3 regions of the Pseudomonas sp. St316 genome follow, and region 3 is predicted to be linked to each of the others. Evidence: predicted binding sites of a transcription regulator. Region 3 holds the regulator's gene; each other region holds the start of a gene.
The links. Region 3 encodes FliA, which starts transcription of late flagellar genes. Its sites were predicted from a motif close to CTAAAGTTTNNNNNNNNNNNGCCGNTAA; they were not measured.
Positions count from the first base shown of each region.

Region 1: the regulator FliA is predicted to act here: its motif matches at 2,119-2,146, upstream of KI237_RS06500 (flagellar protein MotY).
Region 2: the regulator FliA is predicted to act here: its motif matches at 5,743-5,770, upstream of KI237_RS29430 (methyl-accepting chemotaxis protein).

Region 1 is NZ_AP021901.1:1,461,530-1,471,098, forward strand. Features, by position in the region: gene KI237_RS06485 (peroxiredoxin) at 1-109, shown strand, start outside; gene rnt (ribonuclease T) at 333-1,010, opposite strand; gene pyrC (dihydroorotase) at 1,007-2,053, opposite strand; gene KI237_RS06500 (flagellar protein MotY) at 2,242-3,219, shown strand; gene KI237_RS06505 (argininosuccinate synthase) at 3,346-4,563, shown strand; partial or broken gene KI237_RS06510 (hypothetical protein) at 4,872-5,127, opposite strand; partial or broken gene KI237_RS06515 (response regulator) at 5,596-6,221, shown strand; gene KI237_RS06520 (PA3496 family putative envelope integrity protein) at 6,277-6,459, opposite strand; gene nth (endonuclease III) at 6,567-7,205, opposite strand; gene KI237_RS06530 (Rnf-Nqr domain containing protein) at 7,202-7,735, opposite strand; gene KI237_RS06535 (RnfABCDGE type electron transport complex subunit G) at 7,728-8,339, opposite strand; gene KI237_RS06540 (RnfABCDGE type electron transport complex subunit D) at 8,336-9,322, opposite strand; gene rsxB (electron transport complex subunit RsxB) at 9,309-9,569, opposite strand, start outside.
Region 2 is NZ_AP021901.1:6,577,429-6,586,997, reverse strand. Features, by position in the region: gene rep (DNA helicase Rep) at 1-1,165, opposite strand, end outside; gene KI237_RS29445 (putative bifunctional diguanylate cyclase/phosphodiesterase) at 1,438-3,108, shown strand; gene KI237_RS29440 (NorM family multidrug efflux MATE transporter) at 3,220-4,614, opposite strand; gene KI237_RS29435 (LysR substrate-binding domain-containing protein) at 4,773-5,693, shown strand; gene KI237_RS29430 (methyl-accepting chemotaxis protein) at 5,881-7,857, shown strand; gene KI237_RS29425 (aldose 1-epimerase family protein) at 8,103-9,317, shown strand; gene KI237_RS29420 (YifB family Mg chelatase-like AAA ATPase) at 9,324-9,569, opposite strand, start outside.
Region 3 is NZ_AP021901.1:4,929,758-4,939,326, forward strand. Features, by position in the region: gene motD (flagellar motor protein MotD) at 1-717, opposite strand, end outside; gene KI237_RS21950 (flagellar motor protein) at 733-1,473, opposite strand; gene KI237_RS21955 (protein-glutamate methylesterase/protein-glutamine glutaminase) at 1,473-2,609, opposite strand; gene KI237_RS21960 (chemotaxis protein CheA) at 2,658-4,916, opposite strand; gene KI237_RS21965 (protein phosphatase CheZ) at 4,948-5,733, opposite strand; gene KI237_RS21970 (chemotaxis response regulator CheY) at 5,752-6,123, opposite strand; gene fliA (RNA polymerase sigma factor FliA) at 6,291-7,034, opposite strand; gene fleN (flagellar synthesis regulator FleN) at 7,031-7,861, opposite strand; gene flhF (flagellar biosynthesis GTPase FlhF) at 7,978-9,327, opposite strand; gene flhA (flagellar biosynthesis protein FlhA) at 9,339-9,569, opposite strand, start outside.

The DNA.
Region 1 (9,569 bases), 3.3 Mb from region 3:
AGAGCACGGCGAAGTCTGCCCGGCCAACTGGAAAAAAGGCGACAAGGGCATGACCGCTTCGCCTGAAGGCGTTGCCGCTTACCTGGGCGAGCACAGCGACAAGCTGTAAGCCCGCAAGGTATAAAAAAAACCGGCCCATGATGGGCCGGTTTTTTTATGCCTGTTTCAAGCCTGATCATTTGCTGAAACACAGAACCTTGCGGCGAGGGGATCTATCTGTGGGAGCAAGGCTTGCCCGCGATGGCAGCGGTGCGGTCTTCCAGGAACCGAGTCGCCTGTGTCGCGAGCAAGCTTTGCTCCCACGGAGTTGGCCGCCACAATGGCTCCAATCTTTAGTCGTCGAAATCCTGCCAGCCACCCATCTGCTTCCACCGATTGACGATGCCGCAGAACAGCTCGGCGGTCTTCTCGGTGTCGTAGCGGGCCGAGTGGGCTTCGCGACCATCGAAATCGATGTCGGCCGCTTGGCACGCCTTGGCCAGGACGGTCTGGCCGTACGCCAGGCCAGCCAGGGTCGCGGTGTCGAAGCTGGAGAACGGGTGGAAAGGGTTGCGCTTCATGTCCAGGCGCGCGACGGCGGCATTGAGGAAGCCCAGGTCGAAGCTGCTGTTATGGCCGACCAGGATCGCTCGCTTGCAACCATTGGCCTTGAGCGCCTTGCGCACGCCACGGAAGATGTCGGTCAGGGCCGTTTCTTCGCTGACCGCCATGCGCAACGGGTGATCGAGCTTGATCCCGGTGAACTCCAGGGCCGCCGCTTCGACGTTGGCGCCTTCGAACGGTTCGACCCGGAAGAAGTAGGTGTGGTCAGGGAACACAAAGCCTTTTTCGTCCATGCCGATGGTGGTCGCGGCGATTTCCAGCAAGGCGTCGGTCGCGGAGTTGAAACCGCCGGTTTCTACGTCGACGACAACCGGCAGATAGCCACGGAACCGAGCAGCCATGGGGTGGCGGGCGCCGCCCGAACCACCGTTGCCGTCCTGTTCGTCGTCGAAATGATCTTCACTCACGCGTTTTCCTCCAGCAGGCGCCAGCGCAGTTTTTCACCGGCGCGCAGCGGGATGACAGCCAGGTCGCCGAAAGGCAGGCTGGCGGGGGCGGTCCACTCATCGCGAACCAGGGTAATACGATCGGTGTTCACCGGCAGGCCATAGAAACGTGGGCCATGCAGGCTGGCGAAGCCTTCGAGTTTGTCCAGCGCGTTGCGCTGTTCGAATGCCTCGGCGTACATCTCGATGGCGGCATAGGCGGTGTAGCAACCCGCGCAACCGCAGGCTGCTTCCTTGGCGTGCTGGGCGTGGGGTGCCGAGTCGGTGCCGAGGAAAAACTTGGCGCTGCCGCTGGTGGCGGCGTCCAGCAAGGCTTCCTGGTGGGTATTGCGCTTGAGGATCGGCAGGCAATAGAAGTGCGGCCGGATCCCGCCCACCAGCATGTGGTTGCGGTTGTACAGCAGGTGATGGGCGGTAATGGTCGCGCCGACGTTGGCCGGGGCCTCGTTGACGAACTGCACGGCATCGCCGGTGGTGATGTGTTCGAACACCACCTTGAGGGTCGGGAAGCGCTCCACGACGCGGCGCATGTGCTCGTCGATGAAGATTTTCTCGCGGTCGAACACGTCGACGTCGCCCCGGGTGACTTCACCGTGGATCAACAACGGCATGCCGACTTCGGCCATGGCCTCCAGCGCCGGGAAGATCTTGTCGATGCTGGTGACGCCGGAATCGGAATTGGTGGTCGCGCCGGCCGGGTACAGCTTGGCGGCATGGACGAAGCCGCTGGCCTTGGCCTCGCGGATCTCTTCGGGCTGGGTGCGGTCGGTGAGGTACAGCACCATCAGCGGTTCGAAGCGGCTGCCAGCCGGGCGTGCGGCGAGGATGCGCTGGCGATAGCTGTCGGCCTCGGCGGCGTTGCGCACTGGCGGAACCAGGTTAGGCATGATGATTGCGCGCCCGAAGGTGCGCGCGACATCGGCGACGGTATGGGTCAACACAGCACCATCGCGAAGATGAATATGCCAGTCGTCGGGACGCAGCAGGGTCAGGCGGTCAGACATGGGGGGCTTCCAGGCGGGTCAAACTGTGGGAATGCTACCGGAAAAGACCGATTCAGGCACCCGCTATCAAGTTCTGCCGCAACTTACCGATAGCTCCTACAGGTGTGCCACGAATCCGTGAGTGCCCCGGACAGGCGTCACGCCCCAGGCATGCGTCGATCTTTGTATAAAAGTCAGTGGAGCCTCCCGTGCGCCAGCGTTATCTAGCCTTGCTCAGTGTGTTTGCCAGCCTTCCCGCCATGGCGCTCACTTTCCAGACCCGTCTGGAGAGCATTGAGTGGACGGTCGAAGGCGACAAGTTCGAGTGCCGGCTGAGCCAGCCGATCACTGATTTTGGCAGTGGCGAATTCGTGCGCCGGGCGGGCGAGCAGGCCACGTTCCGCCTCAAGACCTACAACCCGATGCTTGGCGGCGGTTCGGCAACCTTGCTGGCGGCCGCCGCGCCTTGGCAACCGGGGCGGGGCGATATCAACCTGGGTTCGGTCAGGATCGGCAGCGGCGATGTATTGTTCAACAGCTCCCAGGTCCAGGCTGGCCGCTTGATCAGTGGCCTGATGGAAGGTCGCAGCCCCGTGGTGCGTCGCAACACCGAGGACGGGCGAGTCTCGGAAGTGCGCCTGCTGCCGGTGCGCTTCAGCAAGGCCTTCAATGACTATCAAGGTTGCGTGGCGAAACTGTTGCCAAAGAATTTCGAGCAGGTGAAGCAGACGCAGATCGGCTTCCCCGGCGAAGAAGTCGAACTCGATGCCCATGCCAAGGCGCAGCTGCAGGTCATGCTCGACTTCATCAAGGCCGATCCAAGCGTCAATCATGTCGAGCTTGACGGCCACTCCGACAACAGCGGCAATCGCCTGACCAACCGTGAGCTATCACGCCGCCGGGCCCTGGCAGTCCAGGATTTCTTCAAGGCCAATGGCTTCCAGGAATCGCAGATTACCCTGCGCTTCCACGGCGAGCGTTATCCCCTGGTGCCCAATACCAACGCCGCCAACCGCGCCAAGAACCGTCGCGTGGTCGTGCGCCTGGAGCGCGCGGCGCCGATCGAGGCACCGGCACCACAACCGCCAACGCCAGCACCGGCCCCTGCTGCGGCTCCTGGCAAGGTCCCGGCGCCGGTAGCGGCTCCGGCCAAGGCGCCCGCAGCTACCACGGCGCGGACATCCTGACTCGAGATCCCGTCGCTCGTTCGACATAATCTGTCGCTTCGTCGTCATAAGCTGTCGCGCCCCTGTAAATTATCCGCGCTGGACGTTAGACTTCCCTGCTTTCCGTACAACCCGTGGAGTGATGGCATGGCGGACGTAAACAAGGTCGTTCTGGCGTATTCCGGCGGCCTGGACACTTCGGTGATCCTCAAGTGGCTGCAGGACACTTATAACTGCGAAGTGGTGACCTTCACCGCGGACCTGGGACAAGGCGAGGAAGTCGAGCCTGCACGCGCCAAGGCCCAGGCCATGGGCGTCAAAGAGATCTACATCGATGACCTGCGCGAAGAGTTCGTCCGCGACTTCGTGTTCCCGATGTTCCGCGCCAACACCGTTTACGAAGGCGAGTACCTGCTGGGTACCTCCATCGCCCGTCCGTTGATCGCCAAGCGCCTGATCGAAATCGCCAACGAAACCGGCGCCGACGCCATTTCCCATGGCGCCACCGGCAAAGGCAACGACCAGGTGCGTTTCGAGCTGGGTGCCTATGCCCTCAAGCCAGGCGTGAAAGTCATTGCCCCGTGGCGTGAATGGGACTTGCTGTCCCGTGAAAAGCTGATGGACTACGCCGAGAAGCACGCGATTCCGATCGAGCGCCACGGCAAGAAGAAATCCCCGTACTCGATGGATGCCAACCTGCTGCACATCTCCTATGAAGGCGGCGTGCTGGAAGACACCTGGACCGAGCACGAAGAAGACATGTGGCGCTGGACCGTCTCCCCGGAGAAGGCTCCCGATACCCCGCAATACCTGGAACTGACCTATCGCAACGGCGATATCGTCGCACTGGACGGCGTTGAGATGAGCCCGGCCACCGTGCTGGCGACCCTGAACCGCATCGGTGGCGAACACGGCATCGGTCGTCTGGATATCGTCGAAAACCGCTATGTGGGCATGAAGTCCCGTGGCTGCTACGAAACTCCGGGCGGCACCATCATGCTGCGCGCTCACCGGGCGATCGAGTCGATCACCCTGGACCGCGAAGTGGCTCACCTCAAAGACGAGCTGATGCCCAAGTACGCCAGCCTGATCTACACCGGCTACTGGTGGAGCCCAGAGCGTCTGATGCTGCAACAGATGATCGACGCCTCCCAGGCTCACGTGAATGGCGTGGTACGCCTGAAGCTGTACAAGGGCAACGTGATCGTTACCGGGCGCAAGTCCGACGAGTCGCTGTTCGATGCCAACATCGCGACCTTCGAAGAAGATGGCGGTGCCTACAACCAGGCCGACGCGGCAGGCTTCATCAAGCTCAACGCCTTGCGCATGCGCATCGCGGCGAACAAGGGTCGCAAGCTGTTCTGACCTTGGCGATGTGAAAGCGGCCTGCCATGAGCAGGCCGTTTTTTTGTCCGCTTTTTTTTGCGCGTGCGGCCTTTGCCGCGGCGCCCCCTTGATCGCTCATTCATCCTGCCCGTGCGATGCCTGGTCTGCGTGGCTGTAGATGACGTACACGACGATGCCGGTGTGCTTCGAATGTCTCGATCGACAGGTCTCGCTCGGGGGCTCCGATTGGCCACATAGGATGCAAGGGGAGGCCGGTTCGCGTTTGTGTCGCAACAGCACTTTGATTTTATCCGCCCGACGCAGCAGTCGTTTGCGCCGGCAGGGCGAGTCAACCATGGTTTTTAAAAAGTGTTTGTTCTTGCGAAAATCCGAAGGTGAATACAGGGAGCGATAATTGAAGTTGAGCGTTATGAAAAAAAGCAGCAATAGATAAAAAGGAAAGCTGATCAGGAACCACAGATAATATTCACGATCCTGGTCATCCAGAAAGGGCAGGGAAATCGCTGCGGAGGTTTCGGACAAAGTTGCAAATATGGCGATGAGGGTCATAGGGTTGGTTATAGTCTTCAAAGGTTTGTTCATGGTTAATGCTCATGGATACTTGTGCTCGGTGAGTGGCTTGAAAAGTGTTTGTCCATGCCGAAGGAAATATAGGCACAGTCGCAATGGCTGCCCTGTTGGATATCAGGCGCCTGAGTGGGTTTTATATATGAATTCCCCAGCCGTAAGTGAGTGAAAGGCAGTTTTAATAGTTAATAATTCAGTTACTTTCTATGAGCGAAGCGCTTTTCAATGAGCTGTCCATGGGTGGGTGTGGCGGTGAAAGAGCGCATTGTTCACAGGGTTACCGGATTGTTAAGAAAGGTCATTCCTTCTCTGTAAAAAAATCCATGACACATTTTTTCTGGGGCGAATTGTAGGAATTTTCTGTATCGCTTGTAGGTTCTGTCTCTCGGTGCGAGCGTTCAGGGGGGGGCGGCATGCCAAGGTAGAAATGACTAGGCTATTGTGCGTGCTCTAAAAATTCGAACAGCGAAGTTGGATTTGCCCATGAATAAAGTGCTGATCGTGGATGATCATCCCGTCATTCGTCTTGCTGTACGTTTGCTGATGGAGCGTCATGGTTATGAAGTCCTTGCCGAAACCGATAATGGCGTCGATGCGTTACAACTTGCACGTGAACTGATGCCCGATATCGTCATTCTCGATATTGGTATTCCGAAGCTGGACGGGTTGGAAGTCATTGCCCGCCTGACAGCCATCCCTTCATCAATGAAGGTGTTGGTGCTGACTTCCCAGGCGCCGGGACATTTTTCGATGCGCTGCATGCAGACGGGGCGGCCGGGTATGTATGCAAGCAACAGGATCTTACCGAGTTACTGAGTGCAATAAAGGCGGTACTGTCCGGTTACAGTTACTTTCCCAACCAGGCATTGCATACGGTGCGGTCGAGTCTGGGTAATGCCAGTGAGTCCGATATGGTCGATCGATTATCGGGACGGGAAATGATGGTCTTGCAGCAACTGGCGCGCGGAAAGACCAACAAGGAGATCGCCGATGGAATGTTCTTGAGCAACAAGACCGTCAGTACCTATAAGACGCGCCTGTTATTGAAGCTCAATGCCCGTTCGCTGGTCGACCTGATCGAACTGGCGCAGCGCAATGGCTTGGTGTGAGTTTTCGGGGCACGCGTACTCAGTAAAAAGCCTCCATCAGGGAGGCTTTTACGTGTCAGAGGTCAAAGTCATAATCGGCCAGTTGTTTCTGCAGACGGCGCTCTTCCAGCAGGTTATCAATGGTGCGGCGCTTGCTCAGGTTGGTTTTCGCCACTTCCACGACCACAGGTTCGACGTCGTCGGCGTCAGCGGCGATGAATTCGTCTTCTACATCCAGTTGTTCTTTGCCAGCACTCATGGGTTCGACTCCAGGCTAAGACTGCCATTGGCGCTCCTTATATCGATAAACCACGGGCGGGTAAAAAAGATTTTTTCAATCGATGGATCAATAAAAGCAATAGCGCCTCAATCGTCGGAGGTCTTGTGCTTGTATTCGCATAAATCCTCAATTCGGCAGCTGCCGCAGCGAGGCTTGCGCGCCAGGCAAACGTAGCGCCCGTGAAGGATGAGCCAGTGATGGGAGTCCAGCAGGAATTCCTTGGGAACAAATTTCATCAATTTCTTCTCGACCTCCACCACGTTTTTGCCGGGGGCCAGCCCGGTGCGGTTGCTGACGCGGAAAATGTGCGTGTCGACCGCCATGGTCAACTGCCGAAACGCAGTATTGAGCACGACGTTGGCGGTTTTGCGGCCCACGCCCGGAAGGGCTTCCAGCGCTTCGCGCGTCTGCGGTACTTCACTGCCGTGGCGCTCGATCAGTAGGCGGCAGGTTTCGATTACGTTCTTGGCCTTGCTGTTGAACAGCCCGATGGTCTTGATGTATTCGGACAGTCCCTCGACGCCCAGGGCGTAGATCGCTTCCGGCGTATTGGCCACCGGGAACAGTTTGGCCGTGGCTTTGTTGACGCCGACGTCGGTGGACTGGGCTGACAGAATGACCGCGATGAGCAACTCAAACGGCGAGGAATAGGCCAGTTCGGTTTTCGGTTCCGGGTTGTCCTCGTGAAGGCGACGAAATATTTCCAGGCGTTTTGCGGCGTTCATGGGCGCGGCTTTTCCTCAACGGATGAATGGGGTTTGGCGGCCGTCCAGGCCTGTCGGGCCGCCAGCAGCAGCCCGAGCAGAATGAACCCGCCGGGGGCGAGCAGGGCCAGGGGCAGGCCGCTGCCGATCAGCCCACGCACGGCGCCCAGGCTGATCATCAAAAGGCCAAACAGCCCAGCCAGCCTGAGGCGTCCGGGCCAGCGCGATTCAACGAAGAAACCCTCCTGCTCCAGCGCTACGCAACTCAGGGCGATCCAGCCAACGTAAAGGCTCAACGGTCGATACAACTCCAGCACCCAGGCCTGGGCGACAAGGCCCGTGCAGGTGGCCAGGGTCGCGGCCAGCACGATGGAGGCGAGCAGCCGTTGACAGGCTGCCAGGTGTTGCCGCACAAGCCCCATTGCCGAACCGTGGCTGAAAAGAACCAAGGCCCAGGCCAGCCATAACCCCAGTGCGCCAACCAGCGAGTCGCTTGCGCCAACCAATGGAACGAGCAGCAGGCCGTGTGTCAGTCCCCAGGGTTTATTCATTCGCAGCCACCCCCATCAACTGAGCCTTGTGCTCGTCGAAGTAACGCAGCGCATCGTGGATAGCCTGGAGGACCGCCCGGGACGTCACTGTCGCGCCTGCCAGTTGATCGAACTGGCCCTGGTCCTTTTTCAAGGCCCAGCCGCTGTCATCAGGTGCCTGGCGTGATTTACCCGTGAAGGTCTGCAACCAGGCGTTCGGCCAGCCGGCAATCGCCGCGCCCAATCCAGGTGTCTCGGATTGGCGCAGGGTCTTGACGCCCAGCAACCGGCCCTGTGGATCGATAGCGACGAGCAATTCGATGCGGCCTTCATAGCCCAGCGCCTGGCTACGCAGCAGCACGGCGCTGGGTTGGCCGCTGCGAGTCGCCAGGTAGCCACCCAGCAGCGTGCTATGGGCCAGGGGCACCGAGGTGGTGACAACGGGGTGCGCCAACGGCTGGTTATCATAGCGGTCGGTGGGCAGCACCTCGAGCAAGGCCCTGTTCGCCAGCGCTTGCTGCTGGGCCTCGATACGCCCGGCGGTGCCGAGGTGCGTGAGGTAAGTGGCACCGATACCCAGGCCGATCAACAAGGTCAGGATTGCCACGCCGACGGGATTGTTCATGTCAGTGGCCGCCGTTGTCGCGCCTCGGCAAACCGGTCCAGCGCCGGCACGCCGAGGTTCATCAGTAACACCGCGAACGCCACGCCGTCCGGGTAGCCACTCCAGGTGCGTATCAGATAGACCAGTAATCCCATGCCCGCGCCAAACAGCAGGCGGGCGAGAGGGGCCTTGGCACCCGAGACCGGTTCGGTCGCGATAAAAAATGCGCCGAGCATGGTTGCGCCGCTGAACAGATGAAACAGCGGCGAGCCATGGGAGTCGGAACCCGAACCGTTCCAGCACAACAGGCTGATGATGGACAGGCTCGCCAGCATGCCCACCGGAGCATGCCAGCTGAACACCCGTTGTTGCAGCAGAAACAGACCGCCCGCGAGGAAGGCCAGGTTGACCCATTCGACACCGCGGCCACCGAAACGTCCGAACGCCGGATCGTTGGTGAACAGTTCATCGACGGTCAGGCTCGTGTTGGTCCGCAGGCTGTCCAGCGCGGTCGCCCCGGCCCAGGCATCGGGCGCCGGATGAGCGCCGAATACCTGCTGCAAGCCTTCAGACAGGCCGATGCCGTGGAGCACTGGCCAGTGACTCATATGGGAAGGAAACGCCACCAGTACCAGGGCGTACCCGAGCATTGCCGGGTTGAACGGGTTGCTGCCGACGCCGCCCCACAGGTGCTTGCCGAACAGCAAGGCGCAGGCGGTGGCCGTGACGGTCAACCACCAGGGGCAATAGGCCGGCAAGGCCATGGCCAGCAGCGTGGCGCTGACCAGCGCACTGCCATCGTTCAGGACGGGCTTGAGTGGTCGGCGCCGTAAACGCAGGACCAACGCTTCGACCGCCAGCGCAGTGGCGCCGGACAACAGCAGGTTGAGCGCCACGCCCCAGCCATGGAACCACAGCAATGCCAGCACGCCGGGCAGCGTCGCCAGCAACACTCGCGTCATTGCCTGGCGCAGCCGTTCGTCCACTGGCTCAAGAGGCGGCATGGGCGTCCACCTGGCGTTCGGCGTCCTTCACCGCTTGTTCCAATGCCTGCAGTTGTTCATCCGATGCCGTTGCTGCCCGGGCTTTGCTGAGTTCGGCGCGGCGCATCGCCAGTTGGATCTTGGCCCGCTTCAGCTCGGCGTTTTGCGTCGGTGCAGGGGCTGGCGCGGCCGCAGGCGCGGCGTTTTCCAGTTGGCTCAGGGCCTGTTCGGCCGCTTCGAACTGGCGTTGCAGCACGATCAGTTGCGA
Region 2 (9,569 bases), 1.6 Mb from region 3:
AGGCCATCAGGTCCTTCACTTCCTGGCGGCCGAAGAAGCTGTTGCCCCCCGACAGGCGATACGGGATTTGGTGGTGCTGCAGTTTCAGCTCGATCAGCTTGGCCTGGTAGTTGCCGCGGTACAGGATCGCAAAGTCGCTGTACGGCCGGTCGGTGCGCAGGTGCAGGCTGAGGATCTCCATGGCCACGCGCTCGGCTTCGGCGTCTTCGTTGCGGCAACGGATCACGCGGATCTCGTCGCCGTGGCCCATCTCGCTCCACAGCTGCTTTTCGAACTCGTGGGGGTTGTTGGAAATCAGCACGTTGGCACAGCGCAGGATGCGGCTGGTGGAGCGGTAGTTCTGCTCCAGCATCACCACTTTGAGCGACGGATAGTCGTCCTTGAGCAGCATCAGGTTTTCCGGCCGCGCGCCGCGCCAGGCATAGATCGACTGGTCATCGTCACCCACCACGGTGAACTGGTTGCGCGTACCGATCAGCAGCTTCACCAGCAAGTATTGGCTGGCGTTGGTGTCCTGATATTCGTCCACCAGCAGGTAGCGGACCTTGTTCTGCCATTTTTCGAGGATGTCGGCGTGGTCCTGGAACAGCTTGACCGGCAACAGGATCAGGTCGTCGAAGTCCACCGCGTTGAACGCCTTGAGCGTGCGCTGGTAGTGGGCGTAGACGATGGCGGCGGTCTGCTCCTTGGGGTTGCGGGCGTTTTCCAGGGCCTGTGGCGGCAGGATCAGGTCGTTTTTCCAGGCGCCGATCATGTTCTTGATCTCATCCACGCCGTCGTCGCCCGAGTATTCCTTCTGCATGATGTCGGTCATCAGGGCCTTGACGTCGGTCTCGTCGAAAATCGAGAAGCCCGGCTTGTAGCCCAGCCGCGCGTGTTCCTTGCGGATGATGTTCAGGCCCAGGTTGTGGAAGGTGCAGACCGTCAGGCCGCGACCTTCGCCGCCGCGCAGCAGCGTGCCAACCCGTTCCTTCATTTCCCGGGCGGCCTTGTTGGTGAAGGTCATGGCGACGATGTACTGGGCGCGGATGCCACAATTCTGGATCAGGTGCGCGATCTTGCGGGTGATTACGCTGGTCTTGCCGGAGCCTGCACCGGCGAGCACCAAAAGAGGGCCGCCGACATAGTTCACGGCTTCTTGCTGCCGGGGATTGAGTCGGGACATGACAGAGTCAGGGAGTCGTTTGCGAAATGGGCCGGCATTTTAACAGGCTCAGAGAATTGTGCTGCTCTGTCCGACTTGTGACGCACAGCGCATTGTCATTTGCCGCTTCTGTTACTTTCACGCAGGATGTGGGGCCAATTGCGTCCAGCGCAGGATTTGGAGTGGAAAAAACCACCGAAACCGCGTGTTTGAGAACCATTGGCATTGGTCATTGCCCATCGGCACGTCATAATGCCCGGCGCCTACCACCTTGCAGAGTCTAGGGAGTCAGCTTGTCAACGCCTGTCGAACCCTTGCGTTTGCTGTTATTGGCCCAAGAGCCTGCGTGGTCAGCAATATTGCGCGAGTGCCTGGCGCCCTTGGGGCCCTTGGTCGTGTTGATCAGCGCCCCGAGCTGGGAGTCAGTCAGCAGCCTGTTCGAAGATAATCGCAACGCGGTGTTGCTGACCGTTGCGGCGTTGCAGCCGGCACCGGGTCGTTGCAGCCTGCCGACGATCCTGTTGCTTGAGCACGAGCCGGCAGTTGCCCCCGACGGTGTCAGCGACTGGTTGGTGCGTGATGTCCTCGACAGCGCGACCCTGCGTCGTTGCCTGCGCCATGTGCGCGAACGCGGCGTGCTGGAAAACACCTTGCAGCGCCTTGCCGAACAGGACCCATTGACGGGCATCGCCAATCGCCAGGGTTTCCAGACGCTGCTGGCGGCGCGCCTGGCGGAAAACGACGGCCGTGGACTGGCGCTCGGTCACCTGGACCTGGACAACTTTCGTCACGCCAATGACGCCCTTGGCCACCAGGCCGGTGACCGCTTGATCCTGCAAGTGGTGTCGCGGCTCAAGAACTCGCTCGAGGCCGGCGATCAATTGGCGCGGTTGGGCAGTGATGAATTCGCCCTGTTGATCGACACCCGCCGCGCACCACAGCGGGCCGAGTGGATGGCCGAGCGTATTACCGAAGCTTTGGCCGAACCCTATTGGGTGGACGGTGAAAGCCTGCTGATCGGCTGCAGCCTGGGCGTTGCCCACGCCCGCGCCCAGGCCGGCGCCGATCCGCTGATGTGGCATGCCCACATTGCCATGCAGCAGGCCAAGAGCACCCAGGGCTGCACTTTTCATATCTTCAACGAGCGCATCAACCGCAATGCCCGCAGCCTCGCCGACCTGGAAAGCGAACTGCGCCGGGCACTGCGTCGTGACGAGCTGGAGCTGCATTACCAGCCACGGCTGAACCTCGATGGCGGCCACATTGTCGGCCTCGAAGCGTTGGTCCGCTGGCGTCACGGCGAACGTGGCTTGCTGCCACCGAGTGAGTTCGTGCCGCTGGCCGAACAGAGTGGCCTGATCGTGCCGCTGGGCTATTGGGTGATTTCCCGGGCGCTGCGGGACATGCAGGCTTTGCGCGAGCGGGGGCTGGCGCCGTTGCACATGGCGGTCAACCTGTCGTTCCGACAGTTCCAGGACAGCCAGTTGCTGCCGACCTTGAGCCGGCTGATTGCTGAGCGGGGCGTCGAGGCGCAATGGCTGGAGTTCGAACTCACCGAAACCGCCGTCATGCGCCGTAGCGAACTGGTCAAGCAGACCATGGATGCCCTGGGCCGCCTGGGGGTGCGCTTCTCCCTGGACGACTTCGGCACCGGTTTCTCCTCGTTTGTGCACCTCAACAGCCTGCCGATCGCCTTGCTCAAGATCGACAAGAGCTTCGTCGGTGGCATGGAGCAGCGCGAAGAGAACCGCAAGCTGGTGCACGCGATGATCAACCTGGCGCACAACCTCAACCTGGAAGTGGTGGCCGAAGGTGTGGAAACCCAGGAACAACTGGACCTGCTACGCGGCTTTGGTTGCGACCAGGTGCAGGGCTTCCTGATTAGCAAGCCGTTGCCGTTGTCGGAGTTGGTTGAGTACTTGACGTTCGAAGGTGATCAGCAATCGATGCTGGAAATCAGCTGACACAAAACCTTGTGGGAGCGAGCTTGCTCGCGATAGCGGTGTGTCAGTCAGAATCGATGTGACAGGTCTATCGCAATCGCGAGCAAGCTCGCTCCCACAGGGGGATAGATTTCACTTGGCTTGGATAGCTTGAAAACCTTGCTGCCCAGGCTCACGCCTGATCATCCGCTTCATCTTCCATTCAAACGCCAGCGTCAGGCTCACGGCCGCGCAGGCCAGCCCCAGGGCCAGGCCCCACCAGACGCCGGTCGGCCCCCAGTTCAGGTGAAACGCCATCCACCACGCCGCCGGCGCGCCGATCAGCCAATAGCACCCCAGGCCTACCAGGAAGGTGGTCTTGGCGTCCTTGAGCCCGCGAATGCAGCCCATGGCAATGGTTTGCGTGCCGTCAAACAGCTCGAACCACGCCGCCACCGCCAGCAGGCTCACGGCCAGGTTGATCACGTCGCGAAACGCCGGGTCGTTGTGGTCCAGGAACAAGCCGATCAACGGGTGGGGCAGCAGCCAGAACACCATGGCGAACGCCAGCATGGCCGCCGCGCCAAAGCCAATCCCGACCCGACCGGCCAGGCGCGCCATCAGCAACTGCCCGGCGCCGTAGTGCTGGCCGATGCGCATGGTGATGGCGTAGGACATCCCCGCCGGCACCATGAACGCCACCGAGACGATTTGCAGCGCGATCTGGTGGGCGGCCAACGGTGTGCTGCCCATGGTGCCCATGCACAGTGCGGCAAACGCAAACAGCCCGACCTCCACCGCGTAAGTGCCGCCGATCGGCAGGCCCAGGCGCCACAGTTCCTTGAGGTATTGGCGATTGGGCCGCGACAGGCCATCGAGCAATGGATAGGCACGGTAGGCCGGGTGCCGATGGATATGCCAGGCCAGCGCCAGGGCCATGCAGTTGGCGACGATGGCCGTGACCAGGCCGATCCCCATCAAGCCGAGTTTCGGCAGGCCGAACATGCCAGTGATGAGCGCATAGTTGAGCAGGAAGTTGGCCACCGTGCCGCCAAGGCTGATCACCATGACCGGTGTGGCCCGGCCGATGGCGCTGGTGAAGCCGCGCAGGGCCATGAAGCTCAAGTAGCCGGGCAGGGCGAACGGCAGCGCCAGCAGGAACTGGCCGGCGGAAAGCACGTTGGTTTCGGTCTGGCCGAACATCAGCAGCACCGGCTTGAGGTTCCACAGCAGCAACCCGGCCATCAGCGCCATCAGCCAGGCCAGCCATAACCCGGCCTGGGTCAACCGGGTGGCGCCTTCGACATCGCCTGCGCCCTGGCGGATCGCGACCAGGGTGCCCACCGCAGCGATCACGCCGATGCAGAAGATCGACACGAACGAATAGGTGGCCGCCCCAAGCCCACCGCCGGCCAGGGCTTCGGGGCTCAGGCGTGCCATCATCACGGTGTCGGTGAGCACCATCAGCATGTGCGCCAACTGCGAGGCAATCAACGGTCCCGCCAGCCGCAGGATGGCCCAGAGTTCGGTACGCGCTGGATGCCGCATGATCATCACGCTCCATGTTCAAACAAGGCAGTAAAGCAACGATTCTCGGTGCTCTCGGCGGATTGCACAAAGGGATAAAAAAGATCGCTGGCATGATTAAAACTCATGCAGGATGTGTTTCTGGTAGGGTTTGCGAACAACGCCATGGAGCTTTTGTGATGTCTCGTCGTCTTCCTCCTCTTTATGCGCTGCGGGCATTCGAAGCCGCGGCTCGCTACAGCTCGTTCACCCGGGCCGCTGAAGAGCTGTCGATCACCCAGAGCGCTGTCAGCCGGCACATTCGCACGCTGGAAGATCACTTTGCCTGTCGGCTGTTCCTGCGCAGCGGCCGCAACCTGCAATTGACCGAGGCGGCGCGCTTGCTGTTACCGGGCGTACGCGAGGGCTTCATGGCGCTGGAGCGGGCCTGCCATACCTTGCATGGCGAGGATGGCATCCTGCGCATGAAAGCGCCCTCCACGTTGACGATGCGCTGGTTGTTGGCGCGCTTGAGTCGCTTCCGCCATTTGCAACCCGGCAACGAGGTGCAACTGACCAGTGCCTGGATGGACATCGACTCGGTGGACTTCAACGTCGAACCCTTCGATTGCGCCGTGTTGTTGGGCAACGGCCATTTTCCGGCGGACTGGGAGGCCAGTTTGCTGTTTCCCGAGGAACTGATCCCGGTGGGTGCGCCGAACCTGTTGAACGACCAGCCTTGGGATGTGGCGCGGTTGGCCAGCGCTGAATTGCTGCACCCCACGCCGGATCGCCGGGACTGGCGTAACTGGCTGCAACGCATGGGCCTGTCCGACAAGGTCTCGCTCAAAGGGGGCCAGGTGTTCGATACCTTGGAGCTGGGCATGATCGCGGCAGCACGCGGCTATGGGGTTTCCATGGGTGACCTGTTGATGGTGGCCGAGGACGTTGCCCAGGGACGCCTGAGCCTGCCATGGCCGACGGCTGTCGCCAGCGGTGAACATTACTATCTGGTTTGGCCGAAAACCCGGCCGGGAGGTGAACGTTTGCGCCGGCTCAGTGACTTTCTCCAGGGCGAGGTCAAAGCCATGCAATTGCCCGCTGTACAGCGTCTGGGCTGAAACGTTGAAGTTGGCGTGATAGCCACTTGATATTAATCCTTGCGAACCGCTCAAGTATTTGGCTTTGCCGCCGAATCCGTGAAGATGGAACCCTCGTTCAGAAAGGGTCTACTTATACCTCACTTGAATAAAATGCCGAGCGTGCGAGCGTGATCAGGATGATCCGGTCTCTCGGCCAGGAGCCGTCATGTCTCAACCCCGTGCCCGGATCGCCTCACAGCTAGGCCTTGCCCTCGCCGTGATACTGGCGGTCGTGATCTCCGGCAGTACCGTCTTCGCCTTGCGTTCGCTGGACGCTGCGAACCTTGCCACCCGTGAAGAACATCTGGCCAGCGAAGCGCGTCTGATGGCCGACCAGCTCAATACCTTCCACAGCACCTTGCGCGAGAGTACTCAGCGGTTGGCCGGCCTGTTCGAAAAGCGCTTCAGCGCGGGCCTGAGCGTGCATCCGGACCAGCCGGTGACGGTGGCGGGCGTACAAACCCCGGGCTTGAGCCTGGGCGGCGAAGTGTTGAACAACAACTTCAAGGAAGTGGATGACTTCAAAGCGATGACCGCCGGGGTTGCCACGGTATTCGTGCGCAGCGGCGATGATTTCATCCGCGTCAGTACTTCAGTCAGTAAGCAGGACGGCACGCGGGCCATTGGTACCGTGCTCGATCGCGCCGGCCCTGCCTATGGTCCGGTGATCAGCGGGCAGAGCTACATTGGTCGAGCCCTGCTGTTCGGACGCTTCTACATGTCGCAGTACACGCCCGTACGCGACAGCAGCGGCAAGATCATTGCCGTGCTTTACGTAGGCTTCGACTACACCGATGCGCAGAACGCGCAGTTCGAGAACCTCAAGCGCTTCCGGATCGGCCAGACCGGTTCCCTGGCGCTGCTGGACGAACAAAACAAATGGCTGGTACCGCCGGCCGGTGTGCAGGCGCTGGACAACGCTACCGCGACCATTACGGCTCTGATCAAAAAGCCGGGCAAGGGCGCGTTCTGGACAGATACCGCCGAAGATTTCTACAGCGTTGCCGTACCGTTCGAAGGTGGGCCGTGGGCGGTGGTGGCGAGCATGCCGAAAGCCGAGATTCGCGCCGTGACCTGGAGCGTCGGTACGCAACTGGCCATTGGCAGCCTGCTGGCGATGTTGTTGGCAGTCGGGTCGGCGATGTGGTTGCTGCGCAGCAAACTGGCGCCGCTTGGGGACCTGGTGCGCCAGGCCGAAGCGTTGGGCGCCGGCGACCTGAGCGTGCGCCTGAACGTGTCGAGCCATGACGAGATCGGTCAGTTGGCTCGTGCCTTCAACCAGATGAGCCAGGCCTTGTCGACCATGGTCGAGCACATCCGCAAGGCCTCCCAGGAGGTCAACAGCCGTGCCCAGGCGCTGTCCGGGTTGTCCAGCGGAGCGTATGAAGGCATGGAGCAGCAATCCGGCGAAATCACCAGCATGGCCGGTGCGGTGGAAGAGTTCAGTGCCACCTCATTGAATATTGCCGACAACATGGGCAATACCGAGCGCCTGGCCCAGGAAAACGCTCAACAAACCCGTATTGGCCGGACCTCGATGGACGAAGCGTCGTCGTCCCTGGAACAAATTGCCGGTGCGCTGAACAGCACGGCCACGGTCATCAATACCTTGGGCCAGCGTTCCCAGGAAATCGGTGGCATCGTGGGTGTGATCACCTCGATTGCCGAGCAGACCAACCTGCTGGCCTTGAACGCCGCCATCGAAGCTGCCCGCGCCGGCGAGCAGGGCCGTGGTTTCGCCGTGGTGGCCGATGAAGTCCGCAGCCTGGCTTCCCGCACCCGCCAGGCCACTGACGAAATTTCCAGCATGATCAATAGCATCCAGCAGGAAACCGGCAATGCCATCAGCACGATGGAGCAGGGCAACCTGTTGATGCAGGAAGGCCTGTCGCGCAATGCCAACGTGGCCACCGCCCTGGCGCGCATCGATGAGCAGAGCCGCTCGGCCGGCCAGCAATTTGCGGCGATCACCACCGCCACCCAGGAACAAAGCAGCACCGCGACCTTGCTCAGCAGTAACCTGCAAAGCATTGCCATGGCCAACAGCGAACAGCGCCAAGTGGTCTCGAACCTGGCGCTCACCGCCAAGGAACTGGAAAAACTGGCCCAGGACCTGCGCCAAGAGGTTGATCGGTTCCGCTGAAGCGTCCTGCGCCACCGTCACGAGCAAGCTCACCCACAACCCCTGTGGGAGCGAGCTTGCTCGCGATGACGGCAGCCCAGTCAATATCTTTCACCCTGACCCACCGCCATCGCGAGCAAGCTCGCTCCCACAAAAGCCCCCGATCTTGTAAGCGTGCCTTTTTAAGGTTATTGCTGTTTTTAAGCTTGCTGAAACGTTTCTTCAAGTCTATAAAAACCGCACAACTCCAATAAAAGGTCGTGACCATGACTCCGCTCAAACTCCTCGTTACCCTTGGCGCCCTGGGCGCTGCCTCCCATGCGATGGCTTGGGACTACGTCCTGCTGGATACGGATAAAGCCGCTCAACCCTGGCAAATCACCAGCCAGCAACTGGGCGTGAAGACCGGCAAGCCCTTTTCCGTGACGATGCGCACCCTGCACGGCGGCCGGCAGGAAGGCGTCAGCATCGTCGACATCGACAATGGCACCCTGAAACTTTCGGTCGTCCCGACCCGCGGCATGAACGTGCTGCAGGCTTCGGTCGGGAATGTGCGCATGGGTTGGGATTCGCCCGTCAAGGAAGTGGTCAATCCGGCGTTCATCGAACTCAATGGCCGAGGTGGGTTGGGCTGGCTCGAAGGGTTCAACGAGCTGGTCACCCGTTGCGGCTACGAGTGGGTCGGCCATCCCGGTATGGACAACGGTGAGCTGCTGACCCTGCATGGTCGCGCCGCCAACATTCCTGCCAACAAAGTCACGTTGCACATTGATGAAAAACCGCCTTACGCCATCACCCTGCGGGGTGAGTTGAAGGAGCAGGCGTTCAAGAAGGTCGACTTCTCGGTGCAGACCGAACTGCTCACCGAGCCCGGCAGTGTAACGTTCGCGCTCAGCGATACGCTGACCAACAACGGCGATTATCCGAAGGAATACCAAGCGCTCTACCACAGTAACTTCAGCACGCCGTTCCTGGAGCAGGGCGCTCGTTTCGTGGCACCGGTCAAGCAGGTTTCGCCGTTCAACGACAAGGCCAAGGGCGATTTGTCCGATTGGCAAACCTACCGGGGCCCCACCAAGGATTACGACGAAACTGTCTATAACGTCGTGCCATACGCCGACGCCAAGGGCGACACCCTCACCGTGTTGCACAACAAGGCCGGTAGCCTCGGTGTGTCGGTGGGCTTCAACACCAGCACGCTTCCGGTGTTCTCCCTGTGGAAAAACACCGACACCCAAGGCCAGGGTTACGTGACCGGCCTGGAGCCAGGCACCAGTTTTTCCTATAACCGCCGGTATCAACGCCCCCTGGGCCTGGTCCCTACCATCGGGCCGAAAGAGCACAAGCAGTTCCAGATCCACTACAGCTTGTTGGCGGACAAGGGCGCTGTGGATAAGGCGCTCAAGCGCATCGACGCCATCCAGAACGGTCAAAAAACCGAGGTCCGGGAAACACCGTTGGTGGACCTGAGCAAACCATGAGGCGATTCAGGGTGTCGTAGCTGGCCGATACTGCAACGCTTCGGCCAAGTGCTCGCGGCGGATGCCCCCCGCTTGCTCCAGGTCTGCCAACGTCCGGGCGACCTTGAGCAAGCGGTGAGCGGCGCGCAGCGACAGGGTCAGCCGTTCACAGGCGGTTTCCAACCAGGTTTCATCGGTTGTGGATAACTTGCAGTGCCGGCGCAACCCCGGCAGATCAAGAAAGGCGTTGGCGCAACCCTGGCGCCTGTGCTG
Region 3 (9,569 bases):
CACCACCCGGCGGTTGCGCGCACGCCCCTCGGCCGTGGCGTTGTTGGCGACAGGCTGGAACTCGCCGTAGCCCACCGAGGCCAGGCGACCGGGGTTCACACCCTGCATCGCCAGCATGCGCACGATGCTCGCCGAACGGGCCGAGGACAGTTCCCAGTTGGTCGGGTATTGCGCAGTGCGGATCGGCTGGTCGTCGGTGAAGCCTTCGACATGGATAGGATTGTCAAAGGGCCTCAGGATCGCCGCCACCTTGTCGATGATATTGAAGGCCATGTCGCTGGGCATCGCATCGCCGCTGCCGAACAGCAGGCTGGAATTGAGCTCGATCTCGACCCACAACTCGTTGCCGCGCACGGTCATCTGGTTGGAGCTGATCAAGTCACCGAACGCGGCGCTGATGTCGTTGGCGATGCTTTTCAACGGGTCGTTGCCGCCGGCGATACCGGCATCGACCTGTTCGCTGTCCTTGATCAAGGGTTTGGCTGGCGTAGTGGTCTTGGGCCGCTCATCACCGATAGGGATCGGCTTGAGGGCGCGGTCGGAATCGGTAAAGACACCGATCAAGGCCTCGGAAATGACTTTGTACTTGCCTTCGTTGACCGACGAAATCGAATACATGACCACGAAAAAAGCGAACAGCAGCGTGATGAAGTCGGCGTAGGAAACCAGCCAGCGTTCATGGTTGACGTGTTCTTCACGATGCCTGCGACGTGCCATCTTCCATATCTCCCATCAGTCCATGAAGCCCTGGAGCTTCAACTCAATGGAGCGCGGGTTTTCACCTTCGGCGATCGACAGGATCCCTTCCAGCAGCATTTCACGATAGCGCGACTGGCGCAACGCGATGGACTTGAGCTTGGCCGCGATCGGCAGCAGCACCAGGTTGGCACTCGCCACGCCGTAGATCGTGGCGACGAACGCCACGGCGATGCCGCTGCCCAGTTGCGATGGATCGGCCAGGTTGCCCATCACATGGATCAGGCCCATCACCGCACCGATGATGCCGATGGTCGGTGCATAGCCGCCCATGCTTTCGAATACCTTGGCCGCTTCGATGTCGCGGCTTTCCTGGGTGTAGAAATCCACTTCCAGGATGCTGCGGATGGCTTCCGGCTCGGCGCCGTCCACCAGCAATTGCAGGCCTTTGCGTGAGTAGCTGTCGGGCTCGGCATCGGCCACCCCTTCCAGCCCCAGCAGGCCTTCCTTGCGAGCGGTCAGGCTCCAGTTCACCACTCGATCGATACCACCGGCGAGGTCGACACGGGGCGGGAACAGAATCCAGATCAGCACTTGCATGGCGCGTTTGAACGCGCTCATGGGCGACTGCAACAGCGCCGCGCCAATGGTGCCACCGAGCACGATCAACGCCGCCGGGCCGTTGGCCAGCGCGCCCAGATGACCGCCTTCCAGATAGTTGCCGCCAATGATGGCGACGAACGCCATGACGATGCCGATCAGGCTGAGCACATCCATTACATGCAGGCCTCGACCAGGTGTCTACCAATGTCGTCCAATCCGTACACCGCGTCGGCAAGATCAGCCTTTACGATGGCCATTGGCATGCCATAGATCACACAGCTCGCTTCGTCCTGGGCCCAGATGGCGCTGCCGCCCTGCTTGAGCAGGCGCGCGCCCTCACGACCGTCGGCGCCCATGCCGGTGAGCACCACCGCCAGAACTTTGTCACCGTAGGACTTGGCCGCGGAACCGAAGGTAATGTCCACGCAAGGCTTGTAGTTCAGACGCTCGTCGCCCGGCAGGATTTTCACCGCGCCGCGGCCATCGATCATCATCTGCTTGCCACCTGGCGCCAACAACGCCAGGCCTGGACGCAGGATGTCGCCATCCTCGGCTTCCTTGACGCTGATGTTGCACAGCTTGTCCAAGCGCTCGGCAAACGCCTTGGTGAACGCTGCGGGCATGTGCTGGATCAGCACAATGGGGGCCGGGAAGTTGGCCGGCAACTGGGTCAGGACCCGTTGCAGCGCCACCGGGCCACCCGTGGACGTACCGATAGCGACCAGCTTGTAGGCTTTGCGCTTGGGCGCCGGCGACGATGCGTTGGCGGCGGGCGCCGGACGAGCAGGAGCCGGTGCCGGAGCACTGCGTACCGGTGCCGGATTGAAGCTGCTCGACGACGTCGGCGCCGGGCTTGGCGCCACGACTGGAGCGGGTGCAGGTGCGGGTGCGCTGTAGGCACCGACACGCCGGTTGCTGCGGGAAATACTGTGGACCTTTTCGCACAGCAACTGCCGGACCTTGTCCGGGTTGCGCGAAATGTCTTCGAAATTCTTCGGCAGGAAATCCACCGCCCCGGCGTCCAACGCATCGAGGGTCACCCGGGCGCCTTCATGGGTCAGGGACGAGAACATCAATACTGGCGTCGGGCAGCGCTGCATGATATGCCGCACCGCCGTGATGCCATCCATCATCGGCATCTCGTAGTCCATGGTGATCACGTCCGGCTTGAGTGCCAGGGCCTGATCGATCGCCTCTTTGCCATTGGTCGCTGTACCGACGACCTGAATACTCGTGTCCGCCGAAAGAATTTCCGAGACGCGGCGGCGGAAAAACCCCGAATCGTCCACCACCAGGACTTTAACTACCATAAACACTCCGTTAGACGAGGCGCGGCCCTTGGCCACGCCCCTCCAGAATCAAATACGCCGGGCGGCGTAACGCTTGAGCATGCTTGGCACATCGAGAATCAACGCGATGCGGCCGTCGCCGGTGATGGTGGCGCCGGACATGCCCGGGGTGCCCTGGAGCATCTTGCCCAACGGCTTGATGACCACTTCTTCCTGGCCCACCAACTGGTCGACGACGAAACCAATCCGCTGGGTGCCCACCGAAAGGATCACCACATGGCCCTCGCCCTGCTCTACGTGAGCGGCGGAGCTGACCAGCCAGCGCTTGAGGTAGAACAGTGGCAGTGCCTTGTCCCGTACGATCACCACTTCCTGGCCGTCCACCACGTTGGTGCGCGACAGGTCGAGGTGGAAGATCTCGTTGACGTTGACCAGCGGGAAGGCGAAGGCCTGGTTGCCCAGCATCACCATCAGGGTCGGCATGATCGCCAGGGTCAATGGGACCTTGATGACAATCTTCGAGCCCTGGCCCTTGGTCGAGTAGATATTGATCGAACCGTTGAGCTGGGAAATCTTGGTTTTCACCACGTCCATGCCCACGCCACGGCCCGACACGTCGGAAATCTCGGTCTTGGTCGAGAAACCCGGGGCGAAGATCAGGTTGTAGCACTCGGTGTCGCTCAGGCGGTCGGCGGCATCCTTGTCCATCACACCGCGCTTCACCGCGATGGAACGCAACACGTTCGGATCCATGCCTTTGCCGTCGTCGGAGATCGACAGCAAGATGTGGTCGCCCTCTTGCTCGGCGGCCAGGATCACCTTGCCGCCGCGGACCTTGCCTGAAGCTTCGCGCTCTTCCGGCGACTCGATGCCGTGGTCGACCGCGTTGCGCACCAAGTGGACCAGCGGGTCGGCCAGGGCCTCGACAAGGTTCTTGTCGAGGTCGGTCTCTTCACCCACCAGTTCCAGGTTGATTTCTTTCTTGAGCTGACGAGCCAGGTCGCGAACCAGACGCGGGAAGCGCCCGAAGACTTTCTTGATCGGCTGCATGCGGGTCTTCATGACCGCGGTCTGCAGGTCCGCCGTGACCACGTCCAGGTTCGACACGGCCTTGGACATGGCTTCGTCCTGGCTGTTGAGGCCCAGGCGCACCAGACGGTTACGCACCAGCACCAGTTCGCCGACCATGTTCATGATCTCGTCCAGGCGTGCGGTATCGACCCGGACGGTGGTCTCGGCTTCGCTGGCCGGTTTTTCCGCAGGCGCAGCCGCGGCCGCGCGGGCTGGTGCCGGCGCCGCAGCAGCGGCAGGCTTGGCGGGTTCGGCCTTGGGTTCCGGTGCCTTGGCAGCGGGTTTGGGCACTGCCTTGGCCGCCGGTGCAGCCGCCGTGGCGGTGGCAGGCGCAGCAGAAGCGGTACCCACTTCGCTGAACTTGCCCTTGCCATGCAGCTCGTCGAGCAGTGATTCGAATTCGTTGTCGCTGATCAAGTCGCCACCTGCGACAGCGGCAGCGGGCTTGGCCGGTGTCGGCGCCGAAGCGATGGCTGAATCCAGCGCGTCAACGGCAAAGGTGCCCTTGCCATGCAACTGATCGAGCAAGGCTTCGAATTCGTCGTCGGTGATGTCCGAGCTGTCGCCCGCCGCTTTCGGGGCGGCCGGGGCCGCCGGCGGGACCGCGGCATCAGGCGCGAACTGGCCCTTGCCATGGAGCTGGTCGAGCAGTGACTCGAACTCGGCATCGGTGATTTCATCGCTGGCAGCCCCAACGGCGGCCGGCGCAGCGGGTGCAGCCGGAGCGACCGGTGCCTCGGCCTGAGCCTTGACGGTATTGAGGGAGTCCAGCAGTTGTTCGAATTCATTATCAGTGATGTCGCCCGATGCCTCGGCGACCGGCTCTTCAACCGCAGCCTCGGCAACCGGAGCCGCTTCATCAGCCGATTGCGGCTCGGCCAGACGCGACAGCGCAGCGAGCAGCTCGGGGGTGGCGGCGGTGATCGGCGAGCGCTCGCGCACTTCACTGAACATGCTGTTGACCGCATCCAGCGCTTCAAGCACCACGTCCATCAACTCCGAATCAACGCGACGCTCACCCTTGCGCAGGATGTCGAACACGTTTTCGGCAATGTGACAGCACTCCACCAGCTCGTTGAGCTGGAGGAAGCCGGCGCCTCCTTTTACAGTGTGGAAACCGCGAAAGATTGCGTTGAGCAGATCCGCATCATCCGGCCGGCTTTCCAGCTCGACCAATTGCTCGGACAGTTGCTCAAGAATCTCGCCAGCCTCAACCAGGAAATCCTGAAGGATCTCTTCATCGGCGCCGAAGCTCATTAATGGGGTGCTCCTAAAACAGGGCTAAAACTCAGAATCCAAGGCTGGACAGCAAATCGTCCACATCGTCCTGACCGGACACAACGTCTTCTCTTTTATCGGCATGAATTTGCGGACCTTCACCCTGAGAGAGATGTTTTTGTGGATCTTTTTCAGCAAGCATCGCTTCACGGTCGTGTTCGATGCCCGCAAAGCGGTCGACCTGGCTGGCCATCAACACCAGTTTGAGCAAATTGCTTTCCACTTCGGTGACCAGCTGGGTCACGCGCTTGATCACCTGGCCGGTCAGGTCCTGATAGTCCTGGGCAAGCAAGATGTCGTTGAGGTTGCTGGCGACGGCGCGGTTCTCGGTGCTGCTGCGTGTCAGGAAACCGTCGACCCGGCGGGCCAGCTCCCGAAACTCTTCGGCGCCGACTTCGCGCCGCATGAACCGACCCCAGTCGGTGCTCAAGGCCTGGGCTTCTTCGCTCAGGCCATTGACCAGCGGCGTTGCGCTTTCCACCAGGTCCATGGTGCGGTTGGCCGCAGCCTCGGTCAGCTTGACCACATAACCCAGACGCTCGGTGGCATCGGTGATCTGCGAGACTTCCTCGGCCTGCGGCATATGCGGGTCGATCTGGAAATTGACAATCGCGCTGTGCAATTCACGCGTGAGCTTGCCCACTTCCTGATACAGACCGCGATCACGGGTCTGGTTGAGCTCATGGATCATTTGAACCGCATCGCCAAAGCGACCTTTTTCAAGGCTGTCGACCAGTTCGCGGGCATGTTTTTTCAGGGTCGATTCGAAATCGCCCATTGAAGATTCGTTGTCCATAGCTCCCCCGTGGCGCCGTTAACCGATGCGTTCGAAGATTTTTTCGATCTTCTCTTTCAACGCCTGGGCCGTGAAGGGTTTGACCACATAGCCGTTTACACCGGCCTGGGCCGCTTCGATGATCTGCTCGCGCTTGGCTTCGGCGGTCACCATCAGCACCGGAAGGTGCTTGAGTTTTTCGTCGGCACGCACCTGGCGCAACAGGTCGATACCGGTCATGCCCGGCATGTTCCAGTCGGTGACCAGAAAATCGAAGTTGCCACTGTGCAACATCGGAAGCGCAGTGGTTCCGTCATCTGCTTCGGCCGTGTTGGTGAACCCAAGGTCACGCAACAGGTTTTTTATGATCCGCCGCATCGTTGAGAAGTCATCAACGATGAGGATTTTCATGTTCTTGTCCAATTCGACCTCCAAGCAGTCTTAAACGCGCCCAGCACCTGGACGCGCCATTTCAATCAATCCGGCACAACACTCGACAACGGTCTGGAGCACAACGGATGGAGACTGGCGCAGTACCTGCCAGGCCAGCCTCGTTCGCAGTGTCCCCACACTGCCTGTCAACGCGCTCGCCACTCCCCCAAACGCCCCCGCAAACGGGCCGCGCACTGGCTGTGTAACTGGCTGACCCGCGATTCGCTGACCCCCAGGACCTCACCGATTTCCTTGAGGTTCAGCTCTTCGTCGTAGTACAGCGCCAAGACCAGCCGCTCACGCTCCGGCAAATTGGCAATCGCATCCGCCAGCGCGCTCTGGAAACGTTCATCTTCCAGATCACGCGACGGCTCCATGTGAGCACTCGCGTTATCCTCGTGCAGCCCTTCATGTTCGCCGTCCTGCAACAGGTCGTCGAAACTGAACAGGCGGCTGCCCAAGGTATCGTTCAAAATCCCGTAATAATCGTCGAGACTCAATTGGAGTTCGGCCGCAACCTCGTGATCTTTAGCGTCACGCCCGGTTTTAGCTTCAATTGCCCGAATTGCATCACTGACCATGCGGGTATTGCGGTGTACCGAACGTGGCGCCCAATCGCCCTTGCGGACTTCATCGAGCATGGCTCCGCGAATGCGAATACCGGCATACGTCTCGAAACTCGCGCCCTTGCTCGCGTCGTATTTGTTCGACACTTCGAGCAGGCCGATCATGCCCGCCTGGATCAAGTCTTCGACCTGGACACTGGCCGGCAACCGCGCCAGCAAGTGATAGGCGATACGCTTGACCAGTGGCGCGTAACGCTCGATCAATTCGTATTGGGCGTCCCGTGCCGATTTTTTGTAGAGATGGTTGTAACCGCTGGCTGTCATAGCACGGGCCCTGCTGTTTGTTGCACAAGACGCTCGACGAAAAATTCCAGATGCCCGCGCGGGTTTGCCGGCAACGGCCAGGTATCGACCTTCTGGGCGATCGCCTTGAACGCCAGCGCGCATTTGGAACGTGGAAAGGCTTCATAAACGGCACGTTGCTTCTGGACAGCCTTGCGTACGCTTTCGTCGTAGGGCACGGCGCCGACGTATTGCAGGGCAACATCCAGGAAGCGATCCGTGACCTTTGTCAACTTGGCGAACAGGTTGCGTCCTTCCTGGGGGCTCTGGGCCATATTGGCCAGGACGCGGAAGCGGTTCATGCCATAGTCGCGGTTAAGCAGCTTGATCAAGGCATAGGCGTCGGTGATGGACGTCGGTTCGTCGCAGACCACCAGCAGCACTTCCTGGGCAGCGCGTACGAAACTGACGACCGAGTCGCCTATACCGGCCGCGGTGTCGATCACCAGCACATCGAGGTTGTCGCCGATGTCGCTGAAAGCCTGGATCAGGCCGGCGTGTTGGGCCGGCGTCAGGTGGACCATGCTCTGGGTGCCGGAGGCGGCCGGCACGATACGAATCCCGCCCGGCCCCTGTAACAGCACGTCGCGCAGTTCGCAGCGGCCTTCGATCACGTCCGCCAGGGTGCGTTTGGGTGTAAGCCCCAGTAGCACGTCGACGTTCGCCAGGCCCAGGTCGGCGTCCAGCAGCATGACCCGTCGGCCAAGCTCTGCCAGAGCCAGGGACAAGTTCACTGACACGTTAGTCTTCCCGACGCCACCTTTGCCGCCGGTCACCGCGATCACCTGTACGGGATGCATGCTGCCCATGTTCGTTCTTTACCTTGTCTTACTTAGACGGAGGCCACATTACTGGCTGCGCGTTCGCATACGGAACAATGCCTGGCAGACCATCGATGTAGGTACAAAAAATATTCATGATTACCTCAGCCGACCTGCTTGGTCGGGCTGTGGTAGATATCAGCGAACATATCAGCCATGGCTTCTTCGCTGGGTTCTTCCTGCATTTGCACACTCACGGCACGACTGACCAGTTGATGACGACGCGGCAGATGCAAATCATCCGGGATCCGCGGCCCGTCAGTCAGGTAGGCCACCGGTAATTCATGACCGATCGCCAGGCTCAACACCTCGCCCAGGCTTGCCGTTTCGTCCAGCTTAGTCAGGATGCAGCCGGCCAGCCCGCAGCGTTTATAGCTGTGGTATGCGGCGGTTAGAACCTGTTTCTGGCTGGTGGTTGCCAACACTAGATAATTTTTTGACTTGATGCCGCGTCCGGCCAGGCTTTCGAGCTGCATGCGCAGGGCCGGATCGCTGGCTTGCAGGCCGGCGGTATCGATCAGTACGACGCGCTTGCGCAGCAACGGTTCCAATGCCTGGGCCAGGGACTGGCCCGGATCCACATGGGTCACCGACACATTGAGGATCCGTCCCAGGGTCTTGAGTTGCTCCTGGGCACCGATGCGGAAACTGTCCATGCTCACCAGGGCGATGCTCTGGGCGCCGTACTTGAGTACGTAGCGGGCGGCGAGCTTGGCCAGGGTGGTGGTCTTGCCCATGCCGGCAGGACCGACCATGGCAATCACCCCACCCTCTTCCAGTGGCTCGACTTCCGGCGTGGCGATCATCCGCGCCAGGTGCGCCAGCAACATGCGCCAGGCCTGGCGAGGCTCTTCGATACCATTGATCAGCGCCAGCAGGTCCCGGGACAACGGGCCGGACAGGCCGATGCGTTGCAGGCGACGCCACAGGTTGGCCTGGGCCGGACGGCTGCCTTGCAGCTGATTCCAGGCCAGGGAGCCGAGCTGGACTTCCATCAGCTCGCGCAGGCTGTTGAGTTCAAAGCGCATCGAGTCCAGGGCGCGCGGATCGATACCCCGGGCAGGCGCTGCGGGCGCCGGCTCAGGACGACGCGGTTCGGCGTGGGCCTGCTCGATCAGCGGTTCGGCGGCGGTCAACGGCAGGCCGGCCGTCAGCGGCTGACCAGCGAACAATTGACGATTGGTGCCTGCCGCGCCCTCGCCTTCGCTGCTGCGCAGGCTCAGTTCGGCCTGGGCGCTGGCGATGCGCGATTGGGTCTTGCGCAGCTCGTCTTCGAGTTCCATGTTCGGAACCCGTGGAGCCAGCGCCGACAACTTGTAATCCAGAGCGGCGGTCAGTTCGACACCGCCAGCGATCCGGCGATTACCGATGATGGCCGCTTCAGCGCCCAGCTCGTCACGAACCAGCTTCATGGCCTGACGCATATCGGCGGCGAAAAAACGCTTCACTTGCATAAACCACTACCTCAGCCGTTGGGCCCTACTGTCGCAACGATGGTCACTTGCTTGTTGTCCGGTATTTCCTGGTACGCCAGCACATGCAGCCCCGGGACCGCGAGGCGACCGAATCGCGAGAGCATCGCGCGAATCGGACCGGCCACCAGCAGGATCACCGGTTGGCCTTGCATCTCTTGCCGCTGGGCTGCTTCGATCAGCGAACGCTGCAGCTTCTCGGCCATGCTTGGCTCCAGCAGAAC